DNA from 3 places in the Paraburkholderia sp. BR10937 genome. Region 2 is predicted to be linked to each of the others. Evidence: predicted binding sites of a transcription regulator. Region 2 holds the regulator's gene; each other region holds the start of a gene.
The links. The regulator HrcA, encoded in region 2, represses chaperone genes, less so after heat shock. The targets are predictions, from matches to a motif close to TTAGCACTCNNNNNNNNNGAGTGCTAA.
Positions count from the first base shown of each region.

Region 1: a site for HrcA is predicted at 4,789-4,815, ahead of rpoH (RNA polymerase sigma factor RpoH). Genes of this name have one in related genera too.
Region 3: a site for HrcA is predicted at 5,141-5,167, ahead of groES (co-chaperone GroES). Genes of this name have one in related genera too.

Region 1 is NZ_JBFRCL010000001.1:112,288-118,971, reverse strand. Features, by position in the region: gene nagE (N-acetylglucosamine-specific PTS transporter subunit IIBC) at 1-477, shown strand, start outside; gene cydB (cytochrome d ubiquinol oxidase subunit II) at 561-1,697, opposite strand; gene AB4Y44_RS00535 (cytochrome ubiquinol oxidase subunit I) at 1,735-3,321, opposite strand; gene cydP (cytochrome oxidase putative small subunit CydP) at 3,308-3,610, opposite strand; gene rpoH (RNA polymerase sigma factor RpoH) at 3,799-4,734, opposite strand; gene AB4Y44_RS00520 (nuclear transport factor 2 family protein) at 5,310-5,693, shown strand; gene leuA (2-isopropylmalate synthase) at 5,835-6,684, opposite strand, start outside.
Region 2 is NZ_JBFRCL010000011.1:112,750-119,433, reverse strand. Features, by position in the region: gene dnaK (molecular chaperone DnaK) at 1-562, opposite strand, end outside; gene grpE (nucleotide exchange factor GrpE) at 803-1,390, opposite strand; gene AB4Y44_RS11900 (RNA-binding S4 domain-containing protein) at 1,942-2,349, opposite strand; gene hemH (ferrochelatase) at 2,399-3,466, opposite strand; gene hrcA (heat-inducible transcriptional repressor HrcA) at 3,672-4,691, opposite strand; gene AB4Y44_RS11885 (NAD kinase) at 4,977-5,888, shown strand; gene recN (DNA repair protein RecN) at 5,985-6,684, shown strand, end outside.
Region 3 is NZ_JBFRCL010000018.1:77,357-84,040, forward strand. Features, by position in the region: gene AB4Y44_RS16910 (SDR family oxidoreductase) at 1-674, opposite strand, end outside; gene AB4Y44_RS16915 (FAD-dependent oxidoreductase) at 674-1,993, opposite strand; gene AB4Y44_RS16920 (TAXI family TRAP transporter solute-binding subunit) at 2,413-3,501, opposite strand; gene AB4Y44_RS16925 (hypothetical protein) at 3,562-4,422, opposite strand; gene groES (co-chaperone GroES) at 5,261-5,551, shown strand; gene groL (chaperonin GroEL) at 5,596-6,684, shown strand, end outside.

The DNA of each region.
Region 1 (6,684 bases), on a different contig from region 2:
GTGGCCGATCCGGCACATGTTTCCGAGCCGGCCTTGAAGGCGATCGGCGCGCGCGGCGTGCTCAAGCGCGGCGGCGAAAGCGTGCAGGTGGTCATCGGGCCGGAGGCGGACATCATCGCCGATGAGATTCGCGGTGAGATCGCACGCGGCGGTGCGGCCGCTGGCAAGGCGACACCCGCGGCGCAGCCTGCGGTTCAGGCCGTTCAGGCTGCTCAGGCGAGCGCGGATGTTGCGCAGGGCCCGCTCGATCCGAATCCGTCGCGCTGGCTCGCGGTGTTCGGCGGCGTTGCCAACATCGTCTCGCTCGATGCGGTGGCGGCCACGCGCCTGCGCGTGATCGTGCGCGACCCGGCGGCCGTGGATCGCGAGAAGCTCGGTGCGCTCGACGTGGTGTGGACTTCGGCGGATACGCTGCACATCGTGGTCGGCGACGCCGCGCCGCGCTATGCACGCGAGCTGGCGCTCCAGCCGGCTTAACCGATTCGCTGTATGCCCGTGAAAGACGCCGCGGCATTTGCCGCGGCGTCTTTGTTTCCCGCGCCGCTCAGTCACCTGGGCGCTCAGTAAAGCGTATGGTGGTTGTCCTGTATCGCGCTGGCGGTGATCTTGCCGCGCATCACGCGATAGACCCACGCGGTGTAGCCGAGCACGATCGGCAGGAAAATGATGACGGCCACCAGCATGATCTCGAGCGTCATCTTGCTCGAGGTCGCGTCCCAGACCGTGAGGCTCGAACGCGGGTCGAGCGAGGAGGGCATGATGAACGGGAACATCGAAAAGCCCGCAGTCAGAATCACGCCGACGATCTGCAGCCCCGTGCTCACGAACGCGAGCCGCTCGAAGCGCGAGCCCGCGAGTGCGAATGCGAGCACGCCGCCGAGCACGCCCACGGCAGGGGCGAGCGCCATCCACGGATAGAGCCCGTAGTTCGCGAGCCAGAACCCGGGCCCCGAATCGACACTCTTCAGGAGCGGGTTGGCCACCGTATCGAGCGGCGCCGGCGACGTGATCGTATAGCCGCCGATGACTGTCGCCACGAGCGCCCCCGCCACGAGAAACAACACGATCGTGAGCGCCGAGAAAAGCCGTAGCGCCTTCGAAGCGCGCATGGCGACGACGCCATCGGTTTTCCTCTTCAGGAACGCCGCGCCGTGGGCGGTGAGCATGCACAGGCTCACCAGCCCGCAGATCAGCGCGAACGGATTGAGGAATGCGAAGAAGCTGCCGTGATACGTCACGCGCAGGTCCGTGTCGTAGGCGAACGGCACGCCCTGGAGCAGATTGCCGAACGCCACGCCGAACACGAGCGCGGGCACGAAGCCGCCGATGAAAAGACCGCAATCCCACCCCTGGCGCCATCTCACGTCCACGCGTTTGCCGCGATAGTCGAAGCCCACGGGACGGAAAAACAGCGAGAACAGCACGAGCAGCATGGCGAAGTAGAAGCCCGAGAACGACGCCGCATAGGCGAGCGGCCACGCGGCGAACATCGCGCCGCCCGCCGTGATGAACCAGACCTGGTTGCCTTCCCACGTCGCGCCGACCGCGTTGATGACGATGCGGCGCTCCTCGTCGGTCTTGCCGACGAAGGGCAGCAGCACGGCCGCACCCATGTCGAAGCCGTCGGTGAGCGCAAAGCCGATCAGCAGCACGCCGATCAGCACCCACCAGATCAACTTGAGCGTTGCGTAGTCCATGGCGTGTTTCCTCGCGTCTTTCGGTGTCCTGCAGCGATCACGAGACCTTGCCGCTGGTGGCCAGCGCGGCCGTCTGCTCGTGGAAGTAGCGGCCGGTATGCAGCGACGAAGGCCCGAGGCGCGCGTACTTGAACATCAGCGTGATCTCGATGATGAAGAGCAGCGTGTAGAAGATCACGAATCCCGCGATGCTCAGCATCACGTCGCCGGGTGCGAGGCTCGATGCCGAAAGACGCGTGGGCAGCACTTCCGCGATGGTCCACGGCTGGCGGCCGGTCTCCGCGACGACCCAACCGAACTCGGCGGCGAGCCACGGCAGCGGGATCGCCACCAGCGCCCAGCCGAGGAACCAGCGGCGGCTGTTCTTGAGCAGCGAGCGCTGCGCACAGAACCAGAAGGCGAGTACGAAGGTCACGAGAAAGAGGATGCCGAGACCCACCATCACGCGGAACGACCAGAACACAGGCGCCACGGCCGGAATCGCCGTTCGCGACGCGGCCCTGATCTGCTCGGAAGTCGCGTCGACCACGTTCGGCGTGAACCGCTTCAAGAGCAGGCCGTAGCCGAGATCGGCCTTGTGCGCCTCGAACACGTCGCGCGTTTCGGTGTCGGCGGTGCCTTCCTTCATCTTTTGCAGCGCGGCGTAGGCGAGCATGCCATTGCGGATGCGCACTTCGGCGCGGCCCATCAGGTCTTTCAGGCCGATTACGGGCGTGTCGATCGAGCGCGTGGCGATGATGCCCATCAGCCAGGGAATGCGGATCGCGTAGTCGGTGCGTTCTTCCTTCTGGTTCGGCAGTCCGAACAGCGTGAACGGCGCGGGGGCGGGCGCGGTCTCCCATTCAGACTCGATGGCGGCGAGCTTGACCTGCTGCACGACGCCATCGGTGTAGCCCGATTCGTCGCCGAGGATCAGCACGCATAGCGTGGACGCAAGGCCGAAGCCCGCGGCGATCGCGTACGAGCGCAGCGCGAACTCGACGTCGCGCCGGCGCAGCAGGTACCACGACGAAATGCCGAGCACGAACATCGACGCCGTCACATAGCCGGCCGAAACCGTGTGCACGAACTTCACCTGCGCGACGGGGTTGAAGATCACCGCGAACAGGCTGGTGAGTTCCATGCGCATGGTTTCGTAGTTGAACGATGCGCCCACGGGGTTCTGCATCCAGCCGTTGGCAATGAGAATCCACAGCGCCGAGAGGTTCGAGCCGAGCGCGACGAGAAACGTGGTGAAGAGGTGCGCGCCTTTTGACAGCCGATTCCAGCCGAAGAAGAACACCCCGACAAAGGTCGATTCGAGGAAGAACGCCGCGAGCCCTTCCACGGCGAGCGGCACGCCGAAAATGTCGCCTACATAGTGCGAGTAGTACGACCAGTTGGTGCCGAACTGGAACTCCATCGTGAGGCCGGTGGTGACGCCCATCGCGAAATTGATGGCGAAGAGCTTGCCCCAGAACTGCGTCATGTCCTTGTAGATCTCCTTGCCGGTCATCACATAGACGGACTCCATGATGACGAGCAGCCACGAGAGGCCGAGCGTGAGGGGCACGAACAGGAAGTGGTAGAGCGCGGTAATGGCGAACTGAAGACGCGAGAGTTCCACCGATTCAATCGTGGGCATGACGGTCTCCTCGCGGGGGCGGCATGGTCTGGGATTGGGAAACTGACGGCTTGAGCGCCGTAGACTCGGGCACGGCCAGGATGGCGTGCGCGACAGCGGCAGGCGGCATGTTCATGTCTTCTGCCTGCGGGTGATTGAAGAACGCGTATTTGAGTGCCATCAAGAGGACGAGCTTGATGGCGAGAACGAGGGCAATATCGCGCGCGAAGGTGGGGCCGCGCATCCACTGGAGGATGCGCGTGCGCAGCAGCGACGATGTGCGCTGGCGTTGACCGGATGCCGGGATCATGACGACGGGTGCCCTCGAACGCGTTACGAGGCCAGGCCGCGGCGCGGCGTCTGGCTCACCACCTCGAAATCATCTTAGGGTGGAATCAGCGAGGCCGGTACGAAGGTGCGCAGCGTGTGGTGCGCGCAAAAGAAAAACCCCGTTCGCGGGAACGGGGTTTTCGGTGTGGCGTGAAGACCTGGCGACGCTTATGCGTAGTCGGCGAGCGCGGTGCGCATCTTCTTCATGGCGCTCGCCTCGATCTGGCGAATGCGCTCGGCCGAAACGCCGAACTCGTCGGCCAGTTCGTGCAGGGTCGAGCCGCCCGAACCGTCGTCGTCCACGTTGAGCCAGCGCGCCTCGATGATGCGGCGGCTGCGTGCGTCGAGCGCTTCCAGCGCGCTCGCAATGCCGTCCGACTGCAGGCGGTCGCGCGAGCGCGCGGCGAGCACGGCGCTCGGCTCGCTGTGCGAGTCGGCCAGCCAGGCGATCGGGGCGAACGACTCCTCGCCGTCTTCGGTCTGGCCTTCGAGCGCGATGTCGGCGCCCGAGAGGCGCGTTTCCATCTCCACGACCTCTTCGCGCTTCACGTTCAGTTCCTGCGCGAGGCCGTCGATTTCCTCCGGCGTGAACGACTGCAGGCCCTGCTTGTGGCTGCGCAGGTTGAAGAACAGCTTGCGCTGCGCCTTGGTCGTGGCGACCTTCACCATGCGCCAGTTGCGCAGGATGTACTCGTGGATCTCAGCCTTGATCCAGTGCATGGCGTACGACACGAGGCGCACGTTCTGCTCGGGGTCGAAGCGCTTCACGGCCTTCATCAGGCCGATGTTGCCTTCCTGGATCAGGTCGGCGTGCGGCAGGCCGTAGCCGAGATAATTGCGCGCGATCGACACCACGAGACGCAGGTGCGACAGCACCAGGCGGCGCGCGCTTTCAAGATTGTTCTGCTCGCGAAACTCGGTCGCGAACTGACGCTCTTCTTGCGGCGTCAGCATCGGGATCCGGTTCACGGCCTGAATATAGGCGTCGATGTTGCCCAGCTGGCCGGGCAACAGGGAAGCATTCGCGAGCGCCAATGAGCCCCCGGCCTTGGCCGACGACGGGCTCAGCGTACTCGGAAGGGTCATGGTCATTGCGTTGCTCACGTAGCGAACTCCTCAGAATCTTGCAAAAGTCAGACACCGACTCCACGGTGGATGTTAGCACTCTGAATCCCCGAGTGCTAACACTTGGAGTCTGTAGGGGCTTCAAGGTTCCTTGATTCCTATCGAAATGGTTGTATCGATAGATTACACTAAACGCCGGCGGTCAAGCAGGGCGGGGCCTGGCGCCCGGCGCAGGCCCGCGCAGGGGGCAGGCCGAAGGAACACTCTAGAACAGGGCAGCAGTCCAGCGCGAGGGCGCGGAAAATAAAGGGTGGAATCAGCGACGCTCGAAGGACCGCGGAGCGCCTGGACCTTGCCACGGAATCTGACAAATAGACATCGGACAAAGACGAAAGTGCTGCGCTGCGACATCCGGGCGCGGCCGCCGGAATGTCGCTGTCGCCACGCGCGGTTTTCACCGGGCGCGTGGCGTATGCAGCATACATGGAGGCGATGTCTTTGATCGCAAGTATCCTTGCGCCAAAACCTGGTATAAATTTCAGCCAGACGTATGCAGAAAATCTTCGGCGTAGATCTGCGCTCAGGCGCGGACCGACGCGCAAGGGGCTCGAGCGATGGCGGCAAAACTAATCGATGCGATTCGCGGACTTGAGCGCGAGCGCTTTCGCGCGATGGTCGACGGCGACGGCACGTCGCTGGACCAGTTGCTGTCCGATCAAGCGACCTTCGTGCACACCAACGGCAAACGCGAGACCAAGCAGCAGTTCATCGAGGCGATCACGGCGGGCCGCCGCCGCTACCGCCAGATCGAGATCCAGTCGCAGGACGTGCTGCACGCGGGCAACGAGGCCTGCGTGGTCTCCGGCCGCGTGCTCATCGAGATGGAGGCGAACAACGGTGCGCTGCTCTTTCCGATTGCCTATACGGCGATCCAGACGCAGGAAGGGGGCCACTGGCGTCTGCTCGCGTGGCAGGCGACGCGTTGCGCGATCGAGTGACGACCGGTAAGTCCGCTCGCTGAAACGCCGCGTAGGCGCTTCAGGCGCACGCCGGCGGCCCGTTTTGCCGCCGGCGCTCAACAATGCCGCCGATTTCCCTGCTCAAACTCAAACTGCTTCGCGCACCGCGTGCGGAAGGCGTCAGGCCGCCGCGCGCCGATCCATTTGCGGCCAGGTCGCGCGATTCACCGCGCTGACGACTGCCGCGACGCACGCATGGACCGCGTCTTCGCCCACGCCCACACCGTGGCGCAACGGCTGGCCGCCCACGCGCGCGCCGACGAACACGGCCGTGCTGCCCTGCGAGGTGCGCTCGGTCTCGAACGACGTGATTTCGATGCGCTCGCCGGCGAGTGCCGCGATGGCAGCGGCAACAGCTTGCGCATGTGCTTCGTCGCTGCTCGTGGCAGCCGGCATGGCCACATCACGGCCTTCCCAGCGCACGCGACCCGAACCGGCGTTGGCAGCCGGCCCGCGCGTCTCGAAGTACTCGCGCGCGAACAGTGTGCAGACCGCATCGCCCGTGATTTCCTCGCCAGACGTATCGGCGACGCTCTGCACGGCGTGGCTGAACTCGATCTGCACGCGGCGCGGCGGCGTGAAGCCCATGCCGCGCTCGAGCAGATAGGTCGCGCCACCCTTGCCCGACTGGCTGTTCACGCGGATCACCGCGTCGTAGCTGCGGCCGAGGTCGGCGGGATCGATCGGCAGATACGGCACTTCCCAGACGGCGTCGGGCTGCTGCTGCGCGAAGCCCTTGCGGATCGCGTCCTGGTGCGAGCCCGAGAACGCGGTGAACACGAGGTCGCCCGCGTACGGGTGGCGCGGATGCACGGGCAACTGGTTGCAGCGCTCGACCACGCGGCGCACGGCGTCGATGTCGGAGAAGTCGAGGCCCGGGTCGATGCCCTGGGTGTAGAGGTTCATCGCGAGCGTGACGAGATCGACGTTGCCGGTGCGCTCGCCGTTGCCGAACAGGCAGCCTTCGATC
Region 2 (6,684 bases):
CGCCCTTTTCGGCCTTGTCCAGACCGAACGCGAGTGCGGCTGCCGTCGGCTCGTTGATGATGCGCTTGACTTCCAGACCGGCGATGCGGCCGGCGTCCTTGGTGGCCTGACGCTGGCTGTCGTTGAAGTACGCGGGAACCGTGATCACGGCTTCGGTGACCGGCTCGCCGAGGTAGTCTTCAGCGGTCTTCTTCATCTTGCGCAGCACTTCGGCCGAAACCTGCGACGGCGCGAGCTTCGTGCCGTGCGCTTCGACCCAGGCGTCGCCGTTGTCGTGCTTGACGATCTTGTAGGGCATCAGGCCGATGTCCTTCTGCACTTCCTTCTCTTCGAAGCGGCGGCCGATCAGGCGCTTGACCGCGTACAGCGTGTTCTTCGGGTTGGTGACCGACTGGCGCTTGGCCGGTGCGCCGACCAGCACTTCGTTGTCGTCCATGTAGGCGATGATCGACGGCGTCGTACGGGCGCCTTCCGAGTTCTCGATCACCTTGACCTGATTGCCTTCCATCAGCGCCACGCACGAGTTGGTGGTGCCGAGGTCGATACCAATGATTTTGCCCATTTTTGTCAAATCTCCAGAATTTGGTCGCTGTGCGGACGCCGCTTTCGCGCTGCGCAGGTAACTGCATGCTCGAGCCGCGTTTTCCCTTGTGCGCGGCTGGCGTCCACTTCAATACGGAACTGCTGCCCAAATAAGTGCCGTTACGGCGATTTCAAGGGGTTTGGGCTATGCGTTCCATCATTTTTTTCAATCGCGGGCCTTTTTTGCTTCCCTCAGGCCGTCGCGTGACTTACATCTTTCTTACTTCGGTGCCGAAACGGTCACGAGCGCCGGACGCAGCACGCGGTCGGCGATCACATAGCCCTTTTGCAGCACGCTGACCACCGTGTTCGCTTCCTGTTCGGACGGCACCACCGAGATGGCCTGGTGACGGTGCGGGTCGAACTTCTCGCCCACAGGGTTGATGGCGACGACCTTGCCCTTCTCGAGCGCGCCGGTGAGTTGCTTGAGCGTGAGCTCGACGCCTTCGTTGACCTTGGCGAGGTCGTCCGAGTTATGGGCGAGTGCGGCTTCGAGGCTGTCCATCACCGGCAGCAGGTGCTCGGCGAAGTTTTCGATCGCGAACTTGTGCGCCTTGGCGACGTCTTCCTGCGCGCGGCGGCGCACGTTCTCGGTCTCGGCCTTGGCGCGGACGAAGGCGTCCTGCAATTCGGCGATCTTCGCCTGGGCTTCGGCCAGTGCGGCCTCGGCAAGCGCCGCAGCGTTCTGGTCCACGCCGCCTTGGGCTGCCTGCTCGACCGCTTCAGCCGCCTGGGGCTGGGCTGCCTGCGACGCCTCGTCCGCGGGCGTGGGGTTCTGGCTCGTCGGGTTCTCTTGCGTGTTTTCCATGTCGCTGAACGTCGTTGAATAGTGAAAAAGGGGAACAAAGCTGCGGGCGCCTTTACGCAACCCGCTCTGCTGCGCCGACCGTCGTTGCGCCGACGCGACAGAGGCTTCGTACATTGCGACTGCACATGGGTGCCGGATCGCTTGTTTCAAGGGGCTATTGCGGCTTTTTTATGCAGACATCCAGGCCGCGAAATCGCTCGTAACAACCATTACTGCAGCGCCGCAAAAATGAAATTGAGTAAGGGACATCCCTGACCTACACTCAGGAACAGGTGCTGCTCATGGCGCGTTTACCCTGAGCCTGGCACCGCACCGAATGGGCCCACGGTCAGCACATTTTTTAGCGGCATCGCCGCGCATAAAAACGCTAACCGGGCTCCGAAACTGGCCGTTTTGCTGCGATCCCAAGGGGAGTACCGTGAAACTGACCTTTGCCATATCGGTGGTCGCTCTGGTACTCATCGCCGGAACTACGACCATCTGCATGTCGGGCGCCGTGAACGAAAACACGACGGAATACGGGGGCGTGCACGCGACGATGGAAGCGCTCTTCAACCCTCACGCGAAAATTTGTCGATAGTGCGGCGGTCGCGCTTGGTCGGCCTGCCCTGCAACACGGCAGCCGGTTCGCGAAAGAGCCGGCGCCGGTCCTGCTCCGCCGCGCGCCTCTCGCGCCCGGCCTCGGTTTCCGCATAAAGCGTCTGCGCGATGCTGGCGGGTCCGCGCATCTCGCAAATACCCAATACCTGCACCTCCCAGACCACGTGATCGATCTCGATTTCGACGAGGTCGCCCACGCGCACGTCCTTCGACGCCTTCACGGCGTCGCCGCCGATGCGCACGCGCCCCTTGCCCACGGCGTCGGAGGCGAGCGAGCGCGTCTTGAAGAAACGCGCCGCCCATAACCATTTATCGATGCGCAGCCGCGCGCCAGGTTCGGTCGAAATCTTGTAGTTCATCAGAAGCTTTCCGGATGTGCGCCGCTCAGTTCACGCTCGACTCGCCCGGTCAGGCCACCGCGCCTGCCGGCGCCGCGGCCTGCACGGGCCAGCCCTGCAGGTGCTGCGCAACAATCTCGCCTAGCGCCGCGATCCACGCCGGCGAGGCATTCAGGCACGCAATGCGGTGAAACTCCTTGCCGCCGCCGTGCAGGAACTCGTCGCGCACTTCCATGCCGATTTCCTCGATGGTTTCCAGGCAGTCCGCCGTGAAACCGGGGCAGAACACGTCCGCCCGCCGCACGCCGCCCGCGCCCAGTTCCCGCAGCGTGGGCGCCGTGTACGGCTGGAGCCACTGCGCCCGCCCAAAGCGCGACTGGAAAGTCACCCGGCATTCGACCGGCGTCAGCTCCAGCGCGTGCATGAGGAGCGCGGCCGTTTGCTGGCACTGGTCGTGGTACGGGTCGCCCAGATCGAGCGTGCGGCTCGGCACGCCGTGAAAACTCAGCACGAGCCGGTCGCCCGCCGCGAAATTGGGTTTGCCGTGCGCGTGCCAGTACTGGTGCACCTGCGCCGCGAGCGCCGCGATATACGCCGGATGGTCGTGATAGCCGCGCACCGTGCGGATTTCCGGCTGGTTGCGCATGCGGCGCAGCGCGACGAAGGCCGCATCGAACGCCGTGGCCGTGGTCGACGCCGAGTACTGCGGGTACATCGGCATGAGCAGGATGCGTTCCGCGCCCGCCAGCTTGAGCTGGTTCAGCATCGCCGGGATGTCGGGCGTGCCGTAGCGCATCGCGTAATCGACGAGGACCGTGTAGTCGTTGATCTGCAGCAGGTGGCGCAGGCCGTCGGTCTGCTTCTGCGTGTGCACGCGCAGCGGCGAACCCTCGGGCGTCCAGACCGCCGCGTACTTCTTCGCCGACGAGCGGCCGCGAAACGGCAGGATCAGCGTGCGCAGGATGACCTGCCAGATCGGCGCCGGAATCTCGACCACGCGCGGATCGGACAGAAACTGCGCGAGATAGCGGCGCACGGCGCGCGGCGTGGGCGCGTCCGGCGTGCCCAGGTTGATGAGCAGCACGGCGACGCGATGCGCCGCGGCGGACTGCGAAGGCCGCTCCAGGTCGAAACGCATAGGCGATCAGTGGCGCCGCGCGAATGCGCAGCAACGGTTGCATGAAACAAGCATTATAGCGGGCGGTCCTGGCGGGCCAAACCGCAGCCGCGACGCAGCGCCCCGCCGCACGTTGGCCATCCGGCCGATGGCGCGGGCCATGCCTTTCGGGGATGATCGTCGGAAAGGCGGGGGTGCCCGATGCCCGCTGTGCCCGATGCGGCGCTCAGTTCTGGCTCAGCGTGAGCGAGAGCAGGCGCGCGGTGATGTCGACGATCGGAATCACCCGGTTGTACGCCATGCGCGTCGGCCCGATCACGCCGAGCGTGCCGACGATCTTGCCGTTCACCTCGTAGGGAGCCGTCACCACGCTCATTTCCTCGATCGGCACGAGTTGCGACTCGCCGCCAATGAAAATCTGCACGCCCTGCGCGTGGCTCGAGACGTCGAGCAGCTGCAGGAGACTGGTTTTCTGGTCGAACACGTCGAACAGCTTGCGCAGGCGCGCCATGTCCGAAGAAAGGTCGGCCACTTCGAGCAGGTTGCGCTCGCCGGAAATGAGCAGGGTATCGCCGCCTTCGGGCTCTTCGGTGCTCGCAGTCACGGCCGCGTGCATGAGCGTGGTCATGTCGCCGCGCAGCGCGTCGATTTCCTCGCGCAGGCGGCGGCGCACCTCGTCGAACGACAGGCCCGCGAAGTGCGCGTTGATGTAATTGGAGGCTTCGATGAGCTCGGAAGGCGTGAAGTCGCGCTGCGTCGCCATGATGCGGTTCTGCACGTCGCCTTCGGGCGTCACGATGATGAGCAGGATGCGCTTGTCGGACAGGCGCATGAACTCGATCTGCTTGAACACGTGGCTGCGCCGGGGCGTCAGCACCACGCCCGCGAACTGCGAGAGGTTCGACAGCACGCTGGCGGCGGCCGCCACGACTTTCTGCGGCTCGCCGGGGCGCAGCGTGGTCTTCACCGCGCGCGTGAGCGCGTCGTCGTCGGAGCTGGGCTCGACGGTGAGCATGGTGTCGACGAACAGGCGATAGCCGCGCGGCGTGGGCACACGCCCGGCCGAGGTATGCGGGCTGGACACGAGACCCAGCTCCTCGAGGTCCGACATGACGTTGCGGATCGTCGCCGGGCTCAGTTCCAGGCCGGAATAGCGCGACAGCGTGCGCGAGCCGACCGGCTGACCTTCGGCGATGTAGCGCTCGATCAGCGTCTTGAGGAGGGTTTGTGCGCGGGGATCTAGCATGACTCAAAATTTTAGCCTAATGGCGCTTTGGCCGCGAGTACGCCGCCATGCCGGGCCCGGCGGGCAGGCCTGCAGCGCGGGGTGGGGCGGGTTTCGGCCGCCGTCGCCGGGCGGATTGCACGCCACATCGCACGCCACATCGCACGCCCCCTCGCCCGGTATCTGGCGCGGTGTCATCGCCGTGTCACCGGCTTCGGGCTGAAGGGCGCAGCGCGCAAGGCCTGGCGGGCCGCGCCCGGCTTGCGCCAGGTTCTTTTCGTGACCTGACTATGGTGTAATGCCGGCATGCAGATCCAGAAGATCCAGAGCCAGTTCAAGACGGTTGCGCTCGTTGGGCGCAGCAATACGCCAGGCATTGCCGAGCCGCTGACGGCGCTCGCCCAGACCATTTCGAAGCGCGGCTTCGAAGTCGTATTCGAAGCGCAGACCGCGGAGGAAATTGGCGCGCAGGGCTATCCCGCGCTGCAGCCGGCCGAAATCGGCGCGCGCGCGGACGTGGCCGTCGTGCTCGGCGGCGACGGCACGATGCTCGGCATCGGCCGCCAGCTCGCGCCCTACCGCACGCCGCTCATCGGCATCAACCACGGGCGGCTCGGCTTCATTACCGACATCGCGTTCTCCGAGATGCAGGAAGTCGTGCCGCAGCTGCTCGCCGGCTCGTTCGAGCGCGAGGAGCGCTCACTGCTGGAGTCGCGCATCACGCGCGACGGCGACCCGATTTACCACGCGCTTGCCTTCAACGACGTGGTCGTGAACCGTAGCGGCTTTTCGGGCATGGCCGAACTGCGCGTGAACGTGGATGGCCGCTTCATGTACAACCAGCGCTCCGACGGTCTGATCGTCGCGACGCCCACGGGCTCGACCGCCTACGCGCTCTCGTCGCAGGGGCCGATCCTGCATCCGCAGCTGCAAGGCATCGTGCTCGTGCCGATCGCGCCGCACGCGCTCTCGAACCGCCCGATCGTGCTGCCCGATGACTGCAAGGTGAGCATCCAGATCGTCGCGGGCCGCGACGTCAACGTGAATTTCGACATGCAGTCGTTCACGGCGCTGGAGCTGAACGACGTGATCGAGGTGCGCCGCTCGCGCCACACCGTGCCCTTCCTGCACCCGGTCGGCTACAGCTACTACCGCACGCTGCGCAAGAAGCTGCACTGGAACGAGCACCCCTCGCTGCAGGGCGATCCGGAGGACTAACCCCGCGTCTTCGCGTGAAGCGCGCGCGGCCGTTGCCATGCAGCCAGCAGTCCCACGGTAATCCAAGCCAACCCAGAAAAAGCAGAACCAGACGCCATGCTTCGCCATCTCTCGATTCGCGACTTCGTGATCGTCGCCGCGCTCGACCTCGAATTCGACAGCGGCTTCACTGTGTTTTCCGGCGAAACGGGCGCGGGCAAGTCGATCCTGATCGACGCCCTCGCCCTCACGCTCGGCACACGCGCCGACGCGAGCGTGGTGCGCACGGGCGAGACCCGCGCCGACATCACCGCCGAGTTCGATGTGCCCGCGCATGCCGCGCTTTGGCTCGACGAGCAGGCGCTCACGAACGGCGACGGCGAGCACACGGTCATGATGCGCCGCGTGGTGGACAGCGGCGGGCGCTCGCGTGCCTTCATCAACGGCACGCCCGCCACGCTCGCGCAACTGCGCGAGCTGGGCGAAATGCTCGTCGACATCCACGGCCAGCATGCGCACCAGCTACTCATGCGCCCCGACGCGCAGCGCGAACTGTTCGACACGCACGCCGGCCTCACGGATCTCGCCGCCACCGTCACGCGCGCGTGGCGCGAGGCGCGCGACGCGCGTCTCGCCCTGCAAAGCGCCATGTCGCGCGACCGCGAGCTGCAGCTCGAGCGCGAGCGCCTCGCCTGGCAGCTCGCCGAACTCGACAAGCTCGCGCCGCAGCCGGGCGAATGGGAAGAAGTGAACGCGGAGCACGTGCGGCTTTCGAACTCGGCCAACCTGATCGAAGGCGTGCAAGGCGCGCTCGCGG
Region 3 (6,684 bases), on a different contig from region 2:
CACGGCGTGTAGAGCGAATCCTTGCCGCGCTCCACGGCGCGCACGATGTCTGTCGCCACGCGCTCGGGCGAGGCGACGAGCGGGCCCGGCAGCGCGAGTCCAGCTGTCATTGGCGTGTTCACGAAACCCGGCTTGATCGTCAGGACTTTCACGTTCGACTTGAAGAGCCGCGCGCGCAGCCCTTCGCAGAAGGTCGTCACCGCCGCCTTGGCGGTGCCGTAGACGTAGTTCGAAGGGCGGCCGCGGTCGCCTGCCACCGACGAGATGACGGCGATCGAACCACTCTTTTGTGCCTCGAACACGGTGGCCAGCAGGGTGAGCAGGGCGATCGTCGAGAGGGCGTTGACGGTGATCTCGCGCACCGCGGCCTGTGGATCGCGTTCGCACTCCGACTGATCGGAGAGCGTGCCGTGCGCGAGTAGAACGATGTCGATGCGGCCAAGCTCTGTCATGGCGGCGTCCAGCATGGCGCGGTGCTGTTCGAAATCGTTCACGTCGAGCACGAACGTGCCGACCCGGCCGGCACCGCGCACGCGCAGGTCCTGGGCAACCGCGTCGAGACGCGTCGCATGGCGCCCAGCCAGCATGAAGTTCGCCCCACGTTTGATCCATTCCCGGGCACAGGCCACGGCGATGGCGGAAGAGCCGCCCACGATCAGAATGTTCTTGTCCATTACCGGGTTGTCCGTTGCCAGAAGCGCGACATCAAGGCCGGGTCGCGCAGTTGTTCGAGTGTCTGCCACGCTGGATAGGCGGCACGAAAATCCGCACCACTCATGTGGGCGTCCTTGGCCGGATATTGGCGGCCGCCCGCTTCGCGCACGATCGCGTCGAGTCGCGCGAAAAGCGTTGCGTTGCGCGTGTCGTGCTGGGGAAAGTCGAGGGCGAGCGAAATTCCCTGCATTGGGAACGAAAGCAGCCCTGGAGAGACGAGCGGACCACAGCGCTTGAGCACCGCAAGGAAGGAACCTGCGTGGTTCGAGGCGATCGCGTCGAGGAACGCGTGCAAAGCGTCGCGTGCCGTGTCATCAGGCACGACGAACTGATACTGCTGAAAGCCGCGTCGCCCATACAGGCGGTTCCATTCGCCGATGCTGTCGAGCGGATAGAAGTAACTCGCGCAGTTGACCACGTCGGGCCCTGCCTTGCTCGCCGCCCGGTGGTAGTAGAACTCGTTGAATAGCTTCAGCGTGTAACGGTTCACCGGGGACCACGGCGGGGCGAACGGCACGCTCCGCACGGGGCGGCGCGGCATGTCAAAGCAATGGTCGGTTGCGTGGTCGGCGCTGGCATAGATGCCGCGCCCAAGCGAGGCGCCGCGCCCTAAACAGTCGATCCACGCCACGCCGTACTCGTGCTTCGCGTCGTACTCGTTCGACAGCGCGAGAAACTCATCGAGATTGCCGAAGGCGCGCGTGTGGGTGGCCAGGCGGCTCGACTCGACGGGCATCAGTTGCAGTTCGACCCATTCGACGATCCCTGTCAGGCCAAGGCCGCCGATCGTTGCGCGATAGAACTCCGGGTTTTCTTCGGGCGCGCATTCAAGCGGCTCGCAATCGGAGCGCAGCAGCGAAAAGCGACGCACATGTCGTCCGAAGGTGCCGCGCACGTGGTGGTTTTTACCGTGCACATCGTTGGCGACCGCGCCGCCGAGCGTTACGAATTGCGTTCCGGGCGTGACAGGCAACATCCAGCCGCGCGGCACAGCAAGCGCTAGCACATCGCCGAGCGTGACGCCCGCTTCAGCACGAATGACGCCGGTTTTCCAATCCGCGGCAATGAAGCGGTCGAGACCGCGAAGCATTAGGACGTGGTCAGTGGCGGCAAGACAGCTGTCGCCATAGCTGCGACCATTGCCGAAGGGCAACGTCGTGCCGAAGCGCTTGGCGGCGTCGCGGAGCGCAGTCTGCGCGTTCTCTCGCCAACCGGGCTCGCGGCCGGTTTGCGGTGCGTACGGGTAGTGGCCCCAGGAACTGAGCTTCGAGACGCTCATGACGTGCGGTCGCCGGTCAAAGGATTAACAGTAGGCGCATATTAGGGAGGCTGCGCGGGGATTACCGTTCGCCGGAACACAGAGTCCGCCTTCTGGCGCACGAACTCTGCCTTCCCGGCAGCCTTCTGGATCACAGGCTTTGCATTCGATCCGATACGTCTCTCAGGAAGCGACGCGTAGCGTCGCCGCATCCGGGGCGAACGAACTGCCCGACGATGTCGTGGTCCGAGCCCCGTATTTCTATCGCATCCGCGAACCGCGCTGCTTTACATGGCGGAACAAGCCTGCCATTTGTCGGAGTACAGACGATTGCGATCATGTATGGCCGAGGCCAACATCGCGGATTTGCTGGCATGCACACCCCGATATGCTCTTCGCGCGATTCGCCAATTGTTACTGGACGTTCATTCCGTGTCGAATCACTTGCAGAGCAGAAGGAGGCGCTCCTGGTCCGAGCACGGGCGTGCATTGACTTGTTCCGCTGCAGCAGCGCGCGGTGGCGCGGCCGCCTGCATCGCGGCGCGATGCGCGAAACACGCCTTGAGGCGCCGTTCGACGGGCGGATAGTATTGCCAGCCTTTGCCGAGGCCCGGTAGCTCGAGCTTGACCTGCTTCCACTTCGGATGGCCGTGCTCCTGCAGGTTGTCGAAGTTCGCGCAGAGCGAATCGGCAAAACGCTTCAGGTTGCCGACCGTATCGCGCAGGTTGTAGTCATAGGTGACGAGAAAGGCCTTGACCGTCCACGTCGGCACGTCTTCCTTGAGCCAGTTCGGGTAGCTCGACACGTGGATCGTCGCGGGATAGTAGGTCTGCTTTGCGCGCGCCGTTTCCGGCGCGTTCGCATCGACGCGCAGGAAGCGGATCTGCTGCAGCAGCTCGGGGTTCATGTCGGTGAAGAGCTTGGCGGGCTGTCCGGCGACGATGATGGCCACATCGATCTTCTTGACGATGAGCGCGGCCAGCGCGTCTTCGTTGCTCAGGTGCTGCGCGTTCTGCTCGGGAATCGGCTGGCCGAACATGAGGCGGTACAGCGTGGTCGCCGACTGCGCGGTGCCGCTGCCGATCAGGCCGACGCTCATTACCTTGTCCTTGATCTCGTTGATTGCTTTCATCGGCGAATCGTTACGCACGACGAAGTAAATCTCTTCGTCATAGAGCGGCATGATGAGCCGCAGTGGCCGTATCAGCGTGCCGGCCTCTTCGTTGCCGGAATTGGCCATGTCGACGTAGGCCTGGTAGACGTCGGACTGCACGAGCGCGAGCTTCACGCCGGGCTCGAAACGCATGCGCTGCACGTTTTCGGCCGAGCCTTTCGATGGGATCACTTCGAGGCTGATGCCCGCCGGCTGCGCGACCCATTTCGCCAGGTCCTGGCCGATCTGAATGTACGTGCCGCGCTCCTGGCCGGTTACGATTTTGTAGTTCGCGTCTGCCGCGGCGGAGACGGCGACCGGCGCACAAAGCAGGGTGAACAGTCCCGCCAGTGCCGCTAGTGTCATTTTCAGCATCGTTTTTCACCCACGTTGGAAGTGATGAACGGCGGATTTCCCCATTTCAGGGAATCGTTTTCAATGTGTGGCTTCGGAGGGGGCGGCGTGCTTCCAACCGAGTTCGAGAATCGCGCGCTCCTGTGCATCGGCGCCTTTATCGTTGCTGGCCGGACCCGGAGCGCCCGTGCTGGCGGATTCGTCCGCAGCGGTCGCCGCGGCGTTCGGATTCGCATCGCCGAGGTCCGTCGGATTCGCGTTTGCTGGAGTGTTGGTCGCACCCGGCAGCGGGGGAGGTGGCGCGGATGCGGGCGGGTCTTGCGATGCCGACGGCGTGGCCACGCCCCAATCTTGCGACGACGGCAACGGTACGGTGCGCGCATCGCGCGGCAGTGGCACCGCCGCATCCACTTGCGCTGCGCCCTTCGGCGCACGGAGCGGCGACCAACCCGTCGCCAGGATGGCGCGCTCCATCAACGATCGCGCGTGCAGGCTGCCCGGATCAATCGCGAGCGCCTCCGATGCCTGCTCTCGCACGCAATTCCAGGCGCGTTGCGTGGCACATCGGTCCGCGCTTTGCAGCGCGTTGTCGCGGCGTTGCTCCGCCGGTGCGCTGTTGCGCGGTACCTCGCGCGCTTCCTGATTGTTCGCGTCACGCGCGAGTGGGGCATTCGCGTTTGGCGAGCTGTTCTGCGCGAGGCTCGCACGCGAGGCGCGTACTTCTCTTTGCTGCCCGTGTCTTTCGCCGTACAGGAGAAACACAGCGTAGGCGATTGCGACGATGAGCCAGGCGAGCAATACGCCCTTCGCGAAGCGCCCTTTACCGGTGTGCCAGAACGGGCGGTGTTGCTCGAGTTGATAGTAGTGCAGATAGTCGGCCTGCACCGTGGGGCGACTGGATGCGGCTGCGCCGGCAAACGCGACCTTTGCGACGGCAGGCATAGACGCTGCCGCGGAATCGAGGACTCTCAACGTGGCTTTGGAGCGCGCGTGCGCAACGGTATCCAGCGGACGATCCGTGCCGCAGTAAGGGCAGGAATCGGCGTACTGATAGAGCGCCCCGCCACAGAACTTGCATGGTGTGGGGAAACTCTGGTTACGAGTCATCTGAGCTGACATGCTGTCGTTCCACCGTCATGGCGACGCCATTTCGGCATGTTCAGGATCGTCGTTGAAGCGATCGGCGAAGCCTCGCGGAACCCACGATCTGCATGCGCAGGAGAGCGGCGGTGCCTGACCGGGCGCAGCCGCTCGAAAGATCATATGAGTGATTTTCCGTTCATCCGTTAATTGCCGGTGTTGCCTACCGCACATATGCGCTGCCCGCGAGCAGTGGGCGCCAACAAACCGGTTGTGCGTATAAATCGCGCCGGATCATGGCAGGATCGGGGATTTCCCCGAGAGGCATCCCGGATGACCCGGCAGGCCGGGGCCTGCTTGCTGGATGCCGTTGCTTCCAGAGTCATGCGGCTTCTTGTCGGCTCGGATGTCGCGTCGATCTATCCTATTGTTTTAATTGAAGAATAATTCGATGTGGCACCAGGCCCGACATCCGATAGTTCTAACCTGAACTAGCAAAAGTGCCTCCGGGGTCGAACCAATCTCAACGGAAATTCCCCATTCCGCCCCTTCTTGAATTTGTCACTCCCCGTCCATATAATTAGCACTCACCGCATGAGAGTGCTAACAACTCTGGTGTTAACAACATCTCTGGCTGGCGGTTACCGGCAGCCAGGTTTTCTTGAGTCGCTTCAAGTCCTAATCAAGAGAGGATCTATCCATGAACCTTCGTCCTTTGCATGATCGCGTGATCGTCAAGCGCCTGGATCAAGAAACCAAGACCGCTTCGGGCATCGTGATCCCGGACGCAGCGGCAGAAAAGCCGGATCAAGGCGAAGTCCTGGCAGTCGGCCCGGGCAAGCGCGACGACAAGGGCGCCCAGATCGCGCTCGACGTGAAGGTCGGCGATCGCGTCCTGTTCGGCAAGTACGCTGGCCAGACCGTCAAGGTCGATGGCAACGAACTGCTCGTGATGCGCGAAGAAGACATCATGGCCGTGGTGAACAAGTAAGTTCATTCCACCGCTCACTATTCAAGAATTCAAGGAGTTAGAAGATGGCAGCTAAAGACGTCGTGTTCGGCGATTCCGCCCGTTCCAAGATGGTTGAAGGCGTGAACATTCTCGCCAACGCAGTGAAGGTCACGCTGGGTCCGAAGGGCCGCAACGTGGTGCTCGAGCGCTCGTTCGGCGGCCCGACGGTCACCAAGGACGGTGTCTCGGTCGCAAAGGAAATCGAGCTCAAGGACAAGCTCCAGAACATGGGCGCGCAAATGGTCAAGGAAGTGGCTTCCAAGACCAGCGACAACGCCGGTGACGGCACGACGACGGCTACGGTTCTGGCCCAGTCGATCGTCCGCGAAGGCATGAAGTACGTCGCATCGGGCATGAACCCGATGGACCTGAAGCGCGGCATCGACAAGGCCGTCGCAGCAGCAATCGAAGAGCTGCGCAAGGTCAGCAAGCCCTGCACGACCAACAAGGAAATCGCTCAAGTCGGCTCGATCTCGGCAAACAGCGACACGTCGATCGGCGACCGTATCGCTGAAGCGATGGACAAGGTCGGCAAGGAAGGCGTGATCACCGTCGAAGACGGCAAGTCGCTGCAAGACGAGCTGGAAGTCGTCGAAGGTATGCAGTTCGACCGCGGCTACCTCTCGCCGTACTTCATCAACAACCCGGACAAGCAAGTCGCCGTGCTGGAAAGCCCGTTCGTCCTGCTGTTCGACAAGAAGATCTCGAACATCCGTGATCTGCTGCCGGTTCTGGAACAAGTCGCGAAGGCTGGCCGTCCGCTGCTGATCATCGCTGAAGACGTCGAAGGCGAAGCTCTGGCAACGCTGGTCGTCAACAACATCCGTGGCATCCTGAAGACCGTCGCCGTCAAGGCTCCGGGCTTCGGCGACCGTCGCAAGGCCATGCTGGAAGACATCGCGATCCTGACCGGCGGTCAAGTCATCGCGGAAGAAACCGGCCTCACGCTCGAAAAGGCAACGCTGGCCGAACTGGGTCAAGCCAAGCGCATCGAAGTGGGCAAGGAAAACACGACGATCATCGACGGCGCTGGCGAAGCCGTGAACATCGAAGCGCGCGTGAAGCAAATCCGCACGCAGATCGAAGAAGCGACGTCGGACTACGACCGTGAA